3 regions of the Paenibacillus sp. BIHB 4019 genome follow, and region 3 is predicted to be linked to each of the others. Evidence: predicted binding sites of a transcription regulator. Region 3 holds the regulator's gene; each other region holds the start of a gene.

Region 1 (5,372 bases), 870 kb from region 3:
AGTCCTTTTATGATACGATAGAAAGCAAGTATGACAAATAAAGGTGTGTGACTGATGAGCCTCGGCAAAAGAATCCGGCTGATCCGCATGGAACAGAAGCGGACGCAGGAAGAAATCGCAAAACAGTGCGGCTTTACGAAGAGTCTCCTGTCCAAAATTGAAAACGATCTATCCGCTCCTCCGGTTGCGACACTGATGAAAATTGCCGGAGCTTTAGGCGTCCGCGTGTCCGACCTGATTGAAGAGCAGAGCGCCAATGCGACCGTGTTCAATTCCAGTCGGCAGTACAGCGATAAAGACAGCTGGCTCCGGACAGACAGAGGGTATTCCTTCTACGCGTTTGCCAGCGAGCGCAGAGACAAGCTGGTCCAGCCTTATTTGATTACGGCCCGCAAAGGCGAGGTCAAGCCGCACGGCTTCTCCCATGAGGGCGAGGAATTTATTTATATGATCAGCGGCGAGATGACGTATAAGGTTGGTGCGACTGAATATTCGCTGCATCCGGGGGATACGCTTTATTTCAATTCGCTGGAGGAGCATCTCCTCTGCCCCGTATCGGACGAAGTGACGTACATGGCTATCTTTACGCAAAAATCACTGGAGCAATAACGGCTGCGGCCAGCGATGAGCATTTATTTTTTCAACGAAAGCGGAGGAATCAGGGTATGAAATACAGACGCATCGGTTCAAGCGGCATTAAAGTAAGCGAAATCGGTCTTGGAAGCTGGCTCACTTATGGAACAGCTACCGAGCAGCAAGCGGCTGACGCTTGCATTCAGCAAGCCTTTGAAAGCGGCATTAATTTCTTCGACACTTCCAATGCCTATAATCGCGGCGAAGGCGAGCGGGCGCTCGGCGCTGCCCTGCGGCCTTTCGAGCGCGCAAGCTACGTGCTTTCCACGAAGGTCTTTTTCAATATGGGTGACGGCCCCAATGATGGCGGCTTATCGCGCAAGCATATTATGGAGCAGTGCGATGCCAGCTTGAAACGTCTGGGCACAGACTATATTGATATTTATTTTTGCCATCGCTATGATCAGAATGCTCCGCTGGAAGAAACGCTGCGGGCGCTGGACGATTTGACCGCGCAGGGCAAAATTTTGTATTCCGCTGTCTCCGAATGGAGCGCCGCTCAAATCGCTGATGCGACTGGCATTGCGAAGCGGCTGAATTTGCGCCCGCTTATTTCCAACCAGCCGATCTACAATATGTTTGAGCGATATATTGAGCAGGAGGTCATCCCTGTCAGCGAGCGGGAAGGCATCGGCCAGATCGTCTTTTCGCCGCTGGCGCAAGGCATCCTGACCGGAAAGTACAGAAAAGGCCAGCAACTGCCTACAGATAGCCGCGCTGCCAATGATTCGATCAACCATGTGCTGAAAAGCTATTTGCGCGACGATGTGCTTGACTGCGTAGAACAGCTTGACGGGCTGGCTAGCCAGCTTGGCGTCTCCATTTCCCAGCTGGCGCTGGCTTGGGTGCTTCGCTTGCCGGGCATCAGCTCCGCGCTGATTGGCGCGAGCCGTCCACAGCAAATCGTCGAAAACGTCAAAGCTGTCGAGCTGGAGCTTTCGGCAGATGTAATTCAGGAAATCGAAGGCATTTTGGAGCAAGTGAAGCATTTCGCGCCGCTTAGGTAATAGCTGCGAGCGCTAAATTATGCATCTGGCTGTCTATTTTCAATGAAAAAACCCCTCTCCTTGATCGAGCAGCGTTCGGCTTGCCGGAACTGCTTTTGTTCAGGAGAGGGGCTTTTTTTTCGCCTAAAAGTTAGGAAATATCGTGCTTGATTCTCATTCTAGCCCCGCCGCAAGCTTCGGCGCTTAACGGTCAGGATCGATTCCTTTTGTTTCTTTACCCAGAAAAGCAACCGCCAGTGCACCGCATACGATCGCCACAAAGAAAATGATGAATACCGTTTGAATCGATGTGCCGCCTGCCACGAGCATCCCTACCATGTAGGGGCCGATGATGCCGCCGATCCGGCCAAACGAAGCGGCAAAGCCTGCTCCCGTTGCCCGAACCGCCGTCGGATATTGCTCTGGCGTGTAAGCGTACATCGCTCCCCAAGCGCCAAGGTTGAAGAAGGACAGGCAAGCTCCGGCAGCAAGCAGCATGCCTTCTGTCGTCGCGCTGCCGAACCAGATGGCGCTTACCGCCGTCAGCAGCAAATAGGTGACCAGCACAAATTTGCGTCCCAGCTTCTCGATGAAATAAGCCGCCGTAAAATAGCCCGGAAGCTGCGCAAGTGTAATGAGCAGCACATATTGAAAGCTTTTGACCAGTCCGAAGCCTTTCAGCACCATGACGGTCGGCAGCCACAGAAACATGCCGTAATACGAGAAGACGACCGTCAGCCATAGCAGCCACAGCATAATGGTCGAGCGGCGATGCTTCGGTGACCAAATCGCCGCAAGCCGCTGGCGCAGCGGCAAAACATTCCCCTTTTGCGCCACATAACGCGGTGAATCCTCTATGGCTCTGCGCAAATACAGCGCATACAGCGCCGGAACCGCTCCAATAATAAACGCCGCTCGCCAGCCATAGGCCGGTATAACAAAATACGAGACGAGCGCAGCGACAATCCAGCCGCCTGCCCAGAAGCTTTCCAGCAGCACGATTGCTCTGCCTCTATCCTTCACGGGAACCGACTCGGATACGAGCGTCGAAGCGACGGGCAACTCGCCGCCCAGTCCAAAGCCGCCGGCGAAACGCAAGAGGCACAGCACGGTAAAGGTGCCCGCCAGCGCCGACAAGCCGCTTGCTGCCGAGAAAATCAGCAGCGTCCACAGCAAAATCGTCCGGCGTCCGTACCGATCCGCCAGCGCACCCGCCGCTGCCGCGCCCACCGCCATGCCAATGGAATTAATTGCAGTCAGCTGTCCGATCTGCTCGGTGCCAAGCCCCCATTCTACGCTTAGCGCAGCCACGATAAAGGACAGCATGCCGACGTCCATCGCGTCGAACATCCAACTGAGCCCAGCGCTGAACAGCAATTTGCGTTGTTTTTTGTCTTGCAGCAATGATGCCTGTTTCATTTTGTTCTAACTCCTTATGTAAGCATGTGATTTATTTATCATCGCATCTTCTCACCTTTTGGACAAGCTTCATTATTATAACCGCCCCCGCAAAACGCTAGCCCCTGTCCCTTCCCGAAGCAAAGCCCAAGCTGGTCGAAATTACCTGCCCAAGAAACCTTGCATAGAGAACATACATTCGGTATATAATACAGAATACGAATAAACGTTCGCGTCATGGTGGTGTAGCTATGAGTGTCCATTCAATCATCGAAACGGAAGAGGATCTGCAAATTATTAAAAAATATACTTTGCTGCCGATTCTTCTCGATATGTTAGCTAGAGACATCAACGAATTAAAAATGCATCGAAATAAAATCATTTATAATCATATCCTTTTTTATCTCAATGAAATGGAGCAAAGCATCTATCTTGAACTGCAAAGCATTAAGAAAAAGATGAAAGCGCGGAATATTAAAGCGTTAAACACCGAGATGAATGCGCGGGGGGTCCATGTTGAATATAAAGTTCGCGGTTATATCCACCATTTCACCATGCTGAGAAGCTTAGTGAAAGCCGAGCTAATGACCATGCTGATGAATATGCGGAGGCGGTTGGAATGAGGGAAACAGCTGAAAGAGTTATATTGCTCGCAGATTGTCAAAGTTTTTACGCAAGTATTGAAAAAGCCAGTCATCCGGAGTGTAAAAATAAACCCGTTGTTGTAGCCGGCTCTGTTGAGCGCCGCTCAGGCATTATTTTAGCGGCTTGCCCCATTGCCAAGCAATACGGCATCACGACAGCCGAGCGGCTCGGAATCGCGTTAAATAAATGCCCGGAGCTCGTCGTCCTGCGTCCCCGCATGCAGCATTATATCGATGCCTCCCTGATGATTACGGGCATTTATGAGGAATTTACGAATCTGGTTGAAATCTTTAGCATTGATGAGCAGTTTCTGGACATTACGGCAAGCATTCCTCTTTTCGGAGACCCTGTTACGATAGCTAAAGCCCTTCAACAGAAGGTTCTCCTGCAAACAGGCGTATGGATTAGGGTAGGCATAAGCTCCAATAAAATGCTCGCTAAAATGGCGACCGACATCTGGGCAAAAAAGAACGAGGACGGCATCTTTACGCTGCCTAAGACAGATCTCGAAGCTTTGCTGTGGCCGCAGCCGGTCCATAAAATGTTTGGAGTCGGCTCACGCATGACCACCCATTTCACCCGTCTTGGCATGCATACGATAGGCGATATTGCCAAAACGCCTCTGCCGCGCCTTAAGGACCAGTTTCGCTTTCGCTTTGGCAAGCAATCCGATATTCATGCCGAGGTGCTGTGGCGAACGGCCAACGGCATCGATGATAGCCCGGTAACGCCTGGAACATTCAACACCCCGCCAAAATCGGTTGGCCATATGATGACTTTGCCAAGAGATTATATGGAGCCATGGGAGGTGGATACCGTTTTATTAGAGCTGACCGAGGAAGTTTGCCGTGATTGCCGCCGCAAAAAATATATGGGCCATGTCGTTACGGTCAACTGCATGTGCAGCCCCTACGAAGCGCCCACTGGATTTTCGCGCCAAATGAAGCTGCTGGACCCCACTAACCACACCAAAACGGTTTTTGAAGCGGTGAAGCAGCTGTTTTATAAATTTTGGGATGGCATGCCTGTGCGCCGGGTCGGTGTGACCATCAGCCAGCTCATGGACGATCAAAACTATCAGCTCACCCTCTTTGAGGATCAGATTAAGCTTAGAGCGCTGGAGAAAGTGACAGACGGCATCAAAAATCGATACGGAAGCACCGCAATTGTAAGAGCTTCATCCCTTACTGCCGCAGGGCAAGCAGCGGATAGGTCCATAAAAATCGGGGGGCACTACAAATGAGCAAAAAACTTGAAAAAAACGGGCTCTGGGAATCTAGCCGAATGATGCTTCCACAGCATAAGGAGGCTTTTCAGAACAGGTTCCAAAAGCAAGCTCTTCAGCCTGTTCATCCAACAGCAGAAGAGATTCATATGATGAAGGATTATGTGCTGCTGCCGATCATGCATGCGATCATCGTCAAAAAAGCCCGCGAGGCAGAGCAATCCTCAGAAATGCTAAGACTGCTCTATTCTAAAGCGGCCCAATTGCTGGCTAAAAATGTTCATGACGACTTAACCCAATTAAAGAAAGGATTGACGGAGAAAAGCATCCGCGTTTTTGAAGAGGAGAAAAATCATCAAGAGGCCCGTTACCGCTATATTTGCCGGGAATATGAAGATCATTTCACCATCACCAGAGACTACATGCGTGCCGAGATAAGCATTCGAATAGGACGTTATGTGGACGGCCTTGTGGCAATCATTACA
Region 2 (5,372 bases), 1.5 Mb from region 3:
TCCAGATCGTTGCCGTCTTCTACGCGCAGCACTTGCCAGCCGTAACCTTCAAAACGCTTTTGAACGCTCTCCGAGAAGGACAGGCTCAGCTCGCCATCAAGGGAAATATCATTCGAATCATATAGGACAACCAGTTTGCCCAGCTGCATGTGACCAGCCATGGAAGCCGCTTCATGCGAAATACCTTCCATCAAATCGCCGTCGCCACAAATGGCATAAGTATAATGGTCGATTACGTTAAAGCCTTCTTTATTGTAAGTAGCGGCAAGCTGCGCTTCTGCAAGCGCCATCCCAACACCCATAGCCACGCCTTGTCCCAGTGGACCAGTCGTTGCGTCAACGCCAGCTGTGTGGCCAAACTCAGGGTGACCCGGAGTCAGGGAGCCCCATTGACGGAAGTTTTTCAGTTCCTCAATTGGAAGATCGTAGCCGGACAGGTGCAGCAGGCTGTAAAGCAGCATGGAGCCATGCCCTGCGGAAAGTACGAAACGGTCGCGGTTTACCCAACTCGGGTTAGCCGGATTGTGAACCATGTTTTTAGCGAAAAGCTGATAACCCATTGGAGCTGCACCCATAGGCATGCCTGGGTGTCCAGATTTTGCTTTCTCAATCGCATCGATCGCAAGCGTACGGATCGTATCAATCGAAAGCTGGTCAACTGATTTTTGAGTAACTGTCATTAGCTTGTTTCCTCCTAAAATCCATTCTGGTCTTCTTGTTTTAAGTGTTGCTCTCTCTCTTTAGAAGCATGGCAAGGTGAAACGGCTTTCGCCGTCCTCTGGCGGCGCGGCGCGTTTCATTCCGAGAAATATAGAGAATGGATGAGAACATATCCTTTCCTATATTTCAAGGTGAAACGGCTCTCGCCGTCCTCTGGTGGCGCGGCGCGTTTCGTTCCGCGGGTGCAATATAAGCCCATTTATAAGTGTAAAACTTATAAATTCTTATATTTTGAAAAAGAACTTTCCTGCGGAAAGCCCGCATTTTTCAACATGCTTATAGGTGGTGCGCAATTGAACACAATGGCTTTGAACATTGTAACACCCGCCAGAGCAGTTTGCCTATTAAAAAATATTGATAAATAACCGCGAAAATCCTAATTAAATACGACAGTCTTGTTATGATGAACGATAATCCGGTCCTCAATATGCCATTTAACTGCACGGGCAAGAACGACACGCTCAATCGTGCGTCCAATCCGCTTCAAGTCGTCCACATTGTCCCTGTGGCTGACCCGCTGCACATCCTGCTCGATAATCGGACCGCCATCCAGCTCCTCTGTTACATAATGCGCCGTAGCGCCGATAATTTTCACGCCGCGCTGGTAAGCTTGCGCATACGGCTTGCCGCCAACAAAAGCAGGCAAAAAGGAATGATGGATATTAATAATGCGATTCGGAAATTGCTCGATAAATTTCGGCGAAATAATTTGCATATAACGGGCAAGCACAATAATGTCTGCTTTATCCGCAACGACCTCCATCTGCTTGCGCTCCGCTTCTGCTTTCGTATCGGCAGTGACCGGGATGTGGTGGTAAGGAATGCCGAAGCCTTCAACCATTTCGCGCATATCCGGATGATTGCTGACAACCATGGCAATATCGGCGTCAAGATCGCCGGCTTTCCACTGCCACAGCAGTTCCATCAGGCAATGATCTTCTTTGGAAACGAAAATCGCCAGGCGTTTTTTGCGGCTTGCACGGAACGTATGCCATTTCATATCGAAACGGTCGGCAACGCGGGCAAAATCCTCTACTAATACGGGGAGTTCCTTGTCGAGGTCCGCCAAATCGAACTCAAAGCGGATAAAAAACATTCCGCCCTCCGGGTTCATGGTGTACTGGTCGGACTGCACAATATTCGCCCCATGCTCATATAGAAAATGGGAAACGGCTGCCACGATGCCCGAACGGTCTGGGCAGGAAATGAGCATGCGAGCCCGTCCGCTCTTGGCGGACGGCTGCTGCGATATAGATGGTGATGACATGTATTTCAAACTTCCTTCCTTCAACTATTATCTTCATTCTATTCATCAATTATAAATCATTATTTTTAGAGCACAGCATTGCCTGCAAACCATGCTGTAATCCGTTGATTAATTTGCTCTTCTGTCAGTGCTGGCGACAATACGCCGCCTTCAATAATGAGGTCGTAAATCCGCTCCATTGGTTCGCGCGGATCAGCTTTTCTTGCTTTGGCATCCGCCTTAAGCAGCTCCCATGTCGATAGCACGAATGCACGGTCAATGCCTTGCGGAGCAAAAAACTGCTGGAGCTTCGCAACATCCTCCAGAAAGCTGTCGCCAAACCGCTGCTGGACTTCTCCGCGAAGCAAGGCGATTTCTACTTCGTACATCGGACGCTCCGTTTTCGCATCCTTGCCAATCCATGGCGTCTCCAATACGAATGGACGCCCTTTAAGTGCCTCATGATGGACAATGGATTGGATGGCATCATAGCCCAAATATCCCGAGCCTATCGGCGTATGGCGGTCCTTTGCCGCTCCGCGCGGATTTTTGCTGTCATTCACGTGAACTACTGCAACTCGGTTAAGCCCTACCAGCTTGTCAAACTTGTCCAGCACGCCGTCCAAATCATCAACAAGATCGTAGCCCGCATCATGCATATGGCAAGTATCCATACAAATGGTCAAGCGATTGTTGCTTTGCACCTTATCAATAATCGCTGCCAGCTCTTCAAAGCTGCGGCCAATTTCCGTGCCTTTGCCGGCCATCGTCTCAAGCGCAATATTAACATTCGTTTCCTTCGTGCCTTCCAGCACCGCATTCAACCCTTCGGCGATCCGGCCAATGCCATATTCAGCATCCTTGTCGGTATAAGCGCCTGGGTGCAACACGATGTTCTGCACACCAATAGCAGCGGTACGGCGGATTTCCTCCTTCAAAAATTCAACAGCCAGATTATAAGTGCTGTCCTTGTAGGAGCCGAGATTGACAATATACGGTGCATGAACAACAATCTCATCAATACCTGCTGTTTGCATCAAAGCTTTGCCTTCTTCAATATATAGCGTGTCTATCGGCTTTCTTCGCGTATTCTGCGGTGCGCCGGTATAAATCATGAATGTGCTGGAGCCATAAGAAATGGCCTCCGTTGCTGCGGTCTGCAGCCCTTTGTCCGAAAATGAAACATGGGAACCGATTTTCAACATCGTTATATAACGCCCCTTTCGGTTTATCACACCTATTTTACAAGGAATGTCGAAATAAATCTAGTAAGGAGCAAACTACGCAAACAAGTTGTCCAATTCGCCTAGATCCTTGCTAATAAAGGGTTTACCATAAACCCCCACTTTAGGGTGGACGCAAACTCATGCATCAACATGCACTGAATTGGGGCTAAATTGGGGCTGCATTTTTTAAAAATACGGGTAGACGCTGACGGAAATTGACAAGAATACGAGTAATTATCTTAGCAGGGTTGTCAGGGATTTTTCGCAATTGATTCAAGAACATATGTTTGCATATAATATAACCAACAAGGAGGCGTTGGTTATGAGCAAGAAGCTTGAAGATAACGGATTGTGGGAAAGCAGCTGAATGATTTTGCCTGAGCACAAAGCCGGATATTTACAATTGGTGAAGGAACGCCACCGAAGAGAACGCATCGAATTGGATGATCAGGAAAAAGAATTGATATCTATAACCCTGAGAACGTCATTTAAGCATCGCGTAATACAAAAAGTACGATCCCTGGGATGAAAGGCGTGTCGAAGGTATTGTGAACGCCATAGCTGAGCTGAAAGGCGCGTTTAGGGTAGAGGATGACTGGTTTGAAATTAAGGACATCGAACGTGTAGAACAATACGAGGACTGGTAACAAAAAAAGAGCCGCAGGGACGCTTTCTCCCACGGCTCTTTTTCAATTTATAACATCACACTAAAAATAATTGAACTATCCTAAACTAGATTATTAGAATTTTATCGTGGATATAGCATGTTTATATATCATACAATTAATACCTTTATGATTCTGAAGTACAATGCAGTATCGATCATAAAATAAGATTATCCCCTTCATTTGTACTCCGTTAACGGTAATAATGACACACTCGATTAATTTCTCGGCTAAATTCCTCAACTGATAGTCTTGCACCAATTCAAAATTATTGCTTTTTTTATTCATTTTTATCCCTCTCTCTGGTATAAGGATTATGGTAACCAAGTTTAATATAGCATAATTTTTAAACCAGAGGGAACGAGAAGAGCCGCAGGGATGCTTTCCCATACGGCTCTTTTCTACCTTATATCTTTAAATTTTGTATTATTTCTGGAAGCATATATAATCCTGCGAAAACAATCATAAAACATACAGTCGTTATAAAAGTAAATCTCAAATCCTCTTTATCTAAAGAAACACTCTGTTGGATAAAGGGTATCTTGGAGTACGCCAATATAAAAGCAAGTATGGCTAGACACACTAAAAACATTAGGCCAGTACCTTTTGTGAAAGTTGTCTTTTTAGCTACCGTATTAGCAAGGCTAGGCAAGCCTCCATCCCCATCAGGTAGAGCTGAAACCCCTATATTAATAAGCATCTTTACGAACCTTATCCTTCCAATCTAGATACGCTCCAATTATACCCGTTATTGATAATACAATACCAGCAATTGAGCTCAACGGACCGAGTAATCCAGAAATGGCAGATGTTGAAAAAACCGCTAAGGCAGCTGTGCAAAGTATCCAAATAAATGTGTAGTACCTATAGAGGAGATGTTTTTTATCCATCACACTAATCACCCTCCTAATTTCTTCTTCGACATTTATTAGTGATATACTAATTGTACCATATGCAGTATCAATCATAATAGAACTAATACCCATTTCCTGAACTTCTAAAAACAGGTTAGGTAGATTATACTCTTCATGTCGAGTGAGTCCTTTTGTGAACCTTCCAGTATTCATGTTTAGCTCGTTAACAACTGTTCCCGATTCTGTGTACTTATATACAGAGGGGTTAGTCTGTCTCATTAGTGATGAAGTCACATTCAAACCTCCCATATTAAAGGTACGTATTTCGGCAGACGGTCACAGCAGTATTTCAACACTCCATTAATTTGATGATGTTCCTTGGGGACTGAAGTAAATATGTCTAAATCAACTAATGGAGAAGTCGATTGAATTTCCAACTCAACTTTTCCCGAATTGGCCATTTTTCCAGTGCCAATTTGGTGATGAGCAATTGATACATTCAAGAAAAACTCGGAGTTATCCTCAATCATAAATCCAAGATTAGGCTGCAACAATGGAGTATCAGTATTTCGTTTAAGAAACCCGACATCTTTAAAGAACTTATTCAGAACTTTAAGAGATGACTGCTTAGCATCCTTAATCGATTCATCAACAAAATGCG
Region 3 (5,372 bases):
CAGCCAATTGTCACACCTAGCAAGGTATCGAATTTAAATTGCGGGTCCATTTGGGCAAGTATAACGTACATGGCAATAAACAGCAGGAGCAAAATCGGCGCAATATAGCTGCGGCCAACAAAACGATCGGATTGGGGTCCAGCTGGCTTAAAGCTTGGGCCGCCTTGTTTTTTGCGATTTTTGTTAATTTGATTCGTGTTTCGGCGCACCTTGCGCTCCCATGTACGTGACAAAGTCGTTCCTCCTTATTATGCTGCAACACAAAATCACGCTTAATAAATCAAGTCTGACAAGTGATGCAGGCTGACACCGTATATCTCCAGGTTTCATCGTAATTCGTTAAAACGGGCGTTTGAATTTTGCAATAAAACGATTCGGATAGTCTTCGGCAAGCGCGCTGACCTCGTCCAGACGATTCCATATCTCTTCAGGCATCGTCCAGCCGACAGCTCCCATATTATCCTCATATTGCGCAAGCGTGCTAGCTCCAAAGATTGGGGATGTGATTCCTTCCCTTTGCAGCAGCCAATTCAGTGAAACTTGAGCAGGTGTTTTATCAAGCTCCTTGGCAGCTGCTATTACAGCATCCAAAACAGCAAAGTTCTGCTCATTTGCCCGGTTTGCCCAAGCACTTTCGCCTACTTTGCTTGTCAATCTGCCCTCTGTCGGCTCTGTGCGATCATACCTGCCTGTCAGAAAACCGCCGCCAAGCGGAGCCCATGGAATAACACCAACGTTTTCTTCTAAGCAAAGCGACATCATTTCACGATCCATCTGGCGGCTGACGAGACTATATTGAGGCTGCAGCGAAACAAAGCGCACATACCGATTAGCATCGCTCCAAGCCAAAGATTTCATAAGCTGCCATGCAAAAAAGTTAGAACAGCCGATATAACGCACCTTGCCTGATGTGACAAGATCATCGAGCGTCCGCAGCGTCTCTTCAATCGGCGTAGCATGATCCCATAAATGAACCTGATACAAGTCAATGTAATCGGTTTGCAGTCGCTTGAGGCTCGCTTCCACGCCGTCCATAATATGCTTGCGGGACAGCCCTACTCCATTAATATCAGAAGATGTTGTCATCCTAACTTTCGTAGCAACGACCATCTCAGAACGACGGCCTTGAATCGCTTTTCCGACGATCTCTTCAGAGCGTCCGCTTACATAAACGTTCGCTGTATCGAGAAAATTGCCGCCGCACTCCACAAAACGATTGATCATCTCAAGCGAATCCTGCTCATTCGTTGTATTGCCAAATGTCATCGTTCCAAGACAAAGTTCAGAAACAGCTAGTCCACTACGTCCAAGCAGTTGGTATTTCATAAAATGATGACCGCCTCTCCCATTAAAATAATTAATGCTGTGGCTTCTCGTCTCCCGCTTCGCTCTCTTCATCTTCTACGAATTTAATCGTATCAAGCTGTTGGCGAAAATTGCTTTTAAACTGCTCCATATATTTACTGCGCAGTTCAGCCCGTTCCGTCAGTTCCTCGGGCGTCAAACCGACTGTTTTATTTTTACGGGATAATTCATTAATTCTGGCAATAAGCTCTTCCATTGATTGCTCACCTCACTTGCTGTACTTTTCCCAAACTCTTTCTACTTTGACATTACCAATACGCAGTTGTCAAGAAAACGGGGCTATAATTAAATACAGAATAGATCGTACAACGATAATGCTATCATTGTTCCGATCTATTCTGTATTTAGGTCGAGTATTCACGCTTCAAAAGTTCCGAAGGACAGCTACATGATTTCCGTCATGCAAACAGCTTGCGTATATTATAGAGGCATGCTTCTTAATGAAGCTACGGAGAAGGAATGACCAGCTTCTGCCCAGGCCATATATCTGGCGACGACAGCTGGTTGCGTTCCCGAATTTGATAAACGGACCAGCGTATATCATCCGAACTGTCCGAGTATTTACGTGCAAGCTCCCATAATGTATCGCCTTGCGCAACCACTACTGTCTGCTCTCCAGCAGCCGCTGGCGCAACATGATTCACTGAAGCTTCTGTGCGCACCAATAAAAAACCAGAAAACAATACAATAAACAGAGCCAGACACACCGCCAACTTCAAAGCATAGCTGCTAAATCCAGCCATGCTGATTTGCCATTTCATCTTTGCCGCCTTAACAGGCGCTTTCTCTGAGAAAATAGATTGATAGGATTCTGGATAAATGATCATTGCCCTCACTCCCAAACGTTTGTTCTGTTTCGATATTAACACGAACATTTGTTTGCGGTCAACAGACAATGCGAACTTTTGTTTTTAGGAACTTATGTTTGTACGAACGGCGGTTCCATGTTATAATTTGAGAAATAAATACTCATATTGCACTTCGAATGAAGTGCATGGATCAAAGTTTCAATCAAAATTCATGTCGCACTCATCATGGAGTGCGTGAACTGGAGTGATCGTGTTGTCCAAAGCTTCCAATCGCCAGCAGTCGATCCTGGAATTTATAAAGAACGAAGTTCGCGAGAAGGGTTATCCGCCTTCCGTACGTGAAATTGGAGAAGCAGTTGGACTTGCTTCAAGCTCGACTGTACACGGTCATCTGGACCGTCTGGAGAAGAAAGGGCTTATCCGCCGCGATCCGACTAAACCTCGCGCTATCGAGATTTTGGATCAGGAAGATGTCGACGGAATTATCCGTCCTGCTGTTACCCATGTACCAATCGTAGGTAAAGTTACTGCAGGTGTGCCGATTACCGCTACTGAGAATATTGAAGAATATTTCCCCATCTCTTCCCATTACGTAGGAGATGATGATGTATTCATCCTTAATGTCATTGGCGAGAGCATGATTGAAGCCGGCATACATAACGGCGACTATGTTATTGTACGCCAGCAGCAGACCGCTACTAACGGTGATATTGTGGTCGCCATGACTGAGAACGATGAAGCAACAGTCAAAACCTTTTACCGCGAGAAGGATCATATCCGTCTCCAACCGGAAAATGTAACCATGGAACCTATCCGCCTGAAGAACGTTACGATTTTAGGCAAAGTCATCGGCTTGTTCCGTGATTTTCATTAATCGTTGAAATTTCATACCCTTCATACAAGAATAAAGCTGCATCCTTTCCCGCACTAGAAACGGGTTGGATGCAGCTTTTTAATTTAGGCAGAGGATTTTTTCCAGCTCTCGGTCTCCCTCCTCAAACTGCCTCGGTATGTCGACATTTAGGAAAGCTTGAACAACCCAAAAACTCCCCACGCGCACTTTTACGACGGACTAATAGCTGGCCACATTTTGCACATGCTACTTCATTTTTTATTTGCTTCATAATTATTTTCTCTGTATTGTTTTGTTCTGTGTTGGTATGTGGTGTTGGAATTGATCTATCAGCATTGATCTTCAAAATCATTTCAATGAGCTCTGCTCGATCTATAAGCCGAACGGCATTTGATTTTGTTAATGTGACTGCAGCTTCTGTATATCCACTGTTGGAAATGACCCATGCCTCACTTGCCGAATAATGTGCGATAGAAGCCTGTGCTTCTTGAACAGCCTTAATCCCGACATTATTACTATAACGTTTAGCTTGAACGACCACCCTTTGTGCGCCTTTTGCTATAACAAGATCTGCCCCGAAATCTCCTGCTGCCTTCGTCACCGTTACCTTGTAGCCATGAGCCTCTAAAAGATGTCCAAGATACTTCTCGAACTGTCGGCCCTCCATCTTATCAATTTCTGCAATACCGGAACGCTTAAGGCGTTCATTGCGTTTGCGAGCAATTGATATCGCTACAATTGCATACAACAACATAACCGCACCAAATGCCACACCCGCAAAAATAAAAGAATTTGTAAGCTTGTACGCCCCAAAACCTGCACCCAACATAAGAAGCAGCACAAATGCTTGTACCGGGTCCAACTCCTCTTTCTTCCTTCTACGTTTTGCCATATTTAGATCCCCTTTGCTCAATATAATATACCTTATATCGGAAAATATAATAGGAATTTATACCTAATAATAAAAAATATAAAAACCTCCAGTCTACTCACTTTACTTTTTCTTACTGAATATAAAAGGACCGACACAAATCATTACTGATTACTACATCAGTAATGTCCATGTCAGCCCTTATCTGATTTTTCCATTGGTTATCTTACAATATTATTGTTAACTCATTCATTCGATGTCAGGGAAGCTGATCGAAATCAGCGAGGAATTGCACAATCAATCCGAATTCAACAGTATAAGCCAAGTAAAAATAGTTACACTTCTCTCTACTGTGAGACGAAAATCAATGCAGCTTTAACTCCTCGCTGTCTTTAACTCGATCATTCCTGCTTTAATATCTGTCTGTCTCTATAATGATATTGTTTCCCTCTGTTTTACATTTTTATTGTATCACAGGAGATATCGTCACAATGTCGGAAATTGTCGAATAGACATTTAATTTCCATCCTAGGACGGAAATTTCTTGACGAAGTCCATATTACCTTGTATAATTTTTAATCTGAAAAAATGACTGATTCCTAACCTATAGGAATCAGTCATTTTTTATTAAATGTTCCACCAAATGAAGTTTCCGACCAATTACATTTGCAGTGACTCCACCTTCAAAAAAAGCGGTGTTTCCAAATCTCTCGACCTTTACATAATTAATGTGGTCGATGTTGACAAGAATGTTGCTATCTAATGACTTAAAACCTAAAGGTATAAATATTTGTTTGCAAGCATCAAGCGTTAGAATTACTGTAAAGATTCCTTTTACTGTGTAAAAACGCGGTACGACATAGTTTTTCTTAGGTTTGAAGACATCAATCAGCATGACCTCAGACAAAATGAAAGTATCAAATTGCTCCCCATTTATTACGTCCCCGTATACCCGCTGTCCCAAAATCTCTGTTGTCATATCCATAAGACTCACGCTACTTCAATTCCTTCGGTACCGGTTGGCTTCCGAGGAAAATTTTTTGTTTTTTTCCTTCTGCAGATTTCTCCGCTTCTTTAGATAGGATTTTCGAGAATTTACGCGCTAATTTCTGTTTCATTCCCTTTTACACCCCCAATCTGTTGAATAATAACAAAAAACATCTGCGCCAAAAATGCAAGCGCGATTACATCTGATTTAAAATATATATTTGATAATACGAGGAGTAAAGAAACACCGCCCCCCCTTCGAAAAATAAGTAATAGAATTGCGCTTAACATCGTTAAGGCTATCACTGCTGCATCATTCAAAACAATATGTGGGATTGTTGAAAGTAGAGCAGCAGAAACGATAAAACATTTGGTTAATGACGAAAAATGAAAACCGCCTGTATAACGCCTCAAGATGCAAAAGGCAAGCATACCCATTACGGTCCCGAGAAAAGCACCAGTAATCCACCCAATGCCTAAAGATAGT

Evidence for each region. Region 3 encodes LexA, which represses DNA repair genes until DNA is damaged. Its sites were predicted from a motif close to CGAACATATGTTCG; they were not measured.
Region 1: a site for LexA is predicted at 3,237-3,250, ahead of BBD42_RS27555 (YhjD family protein). Genes of this name have one in related genera too.
Region 2: a site for LexA is predicted at 3,469-3,482, ahead of BBD42_RS17070 (YolD-like family protein). Genes of this name have one in related genera too.

The regions. Positions count from the first base shown of each region.
Region 1 is NZ_CP016808.1:6,342,299-6,347,670, forward strand. It holds gene BBD42_RS27540 (helix-turn-helix domain-containing protein) at 55-609, shown strand; gene BBD42_RS27545 (aldo/keto reductase family protein) at 666-1,640, shown strand; gene BBD42_RS27550 (MFS transporter) at 1,824-3,038, opposite strand; gene BBD42_RS27555 (YhjD family protein) at 3,269-3,640, shown strand; gene BBD42_RS27560 (DNA polymerase IV) at 3,637-4,905, shown strand; gene BBD42_RS27565 (YhjD family protein) at 4,902-5,372, shown strand, end outside.
Region 2 is NZ_CP016808.1:3,924,391-3,929,762, reverse strand. It holds gene tkt (transketolase) at 1-680, opposite strand, end outside; gene purU (formyltetrahydrofolate deformylase) at 1,097-1,987, opposite strand; gene BBD42_RS17075 (deoxyribonuclease IV) at 2,053-3,171, opposite strand; gene BBD42_RS17070 (YolD-like family protein) at 3,560-3,721, shown strand; gene BBD42_RS32870 (RNA chaperone Hfq) at 3,933-4,145, opposite strand; gene BBD42_RS17055 (hypothetical protein) at 4,547-5,005, opposite strand.
Region 3 is NZ_CP016808.1:5,470,411-5,475,782, reverse strand. It holds gene BBD42_RS23915 (hypothetical protein) at 1-233, opposite strand, end outside; gene BBD42_RS23910 (aldo/keto reductase) at 340-1,326, opposite strand; gene BBD42_RS23905 (DUF896 domain-containing protein) at 1,358-1,561, opposite strand; gene BBD42_RS23900 (LysM peptidoglycan-binding domain-containing protein) at 1,812-2,192, opposite strand; gene lexA (transcriptional repressor LexA) at 2,428-3,048, shown strand; gene BBD42_RS23890 (restriction endonuclease) at 3,170-3,919, opposite strand; gene BBD42_RS23885 (dipeptidyl aminopeptidase) at 4,512-4,877, opposite strand; gene BBD42_RS23880 (accessory gene regulator B family protein) at 4,994-5,372, opposite strand, start outside.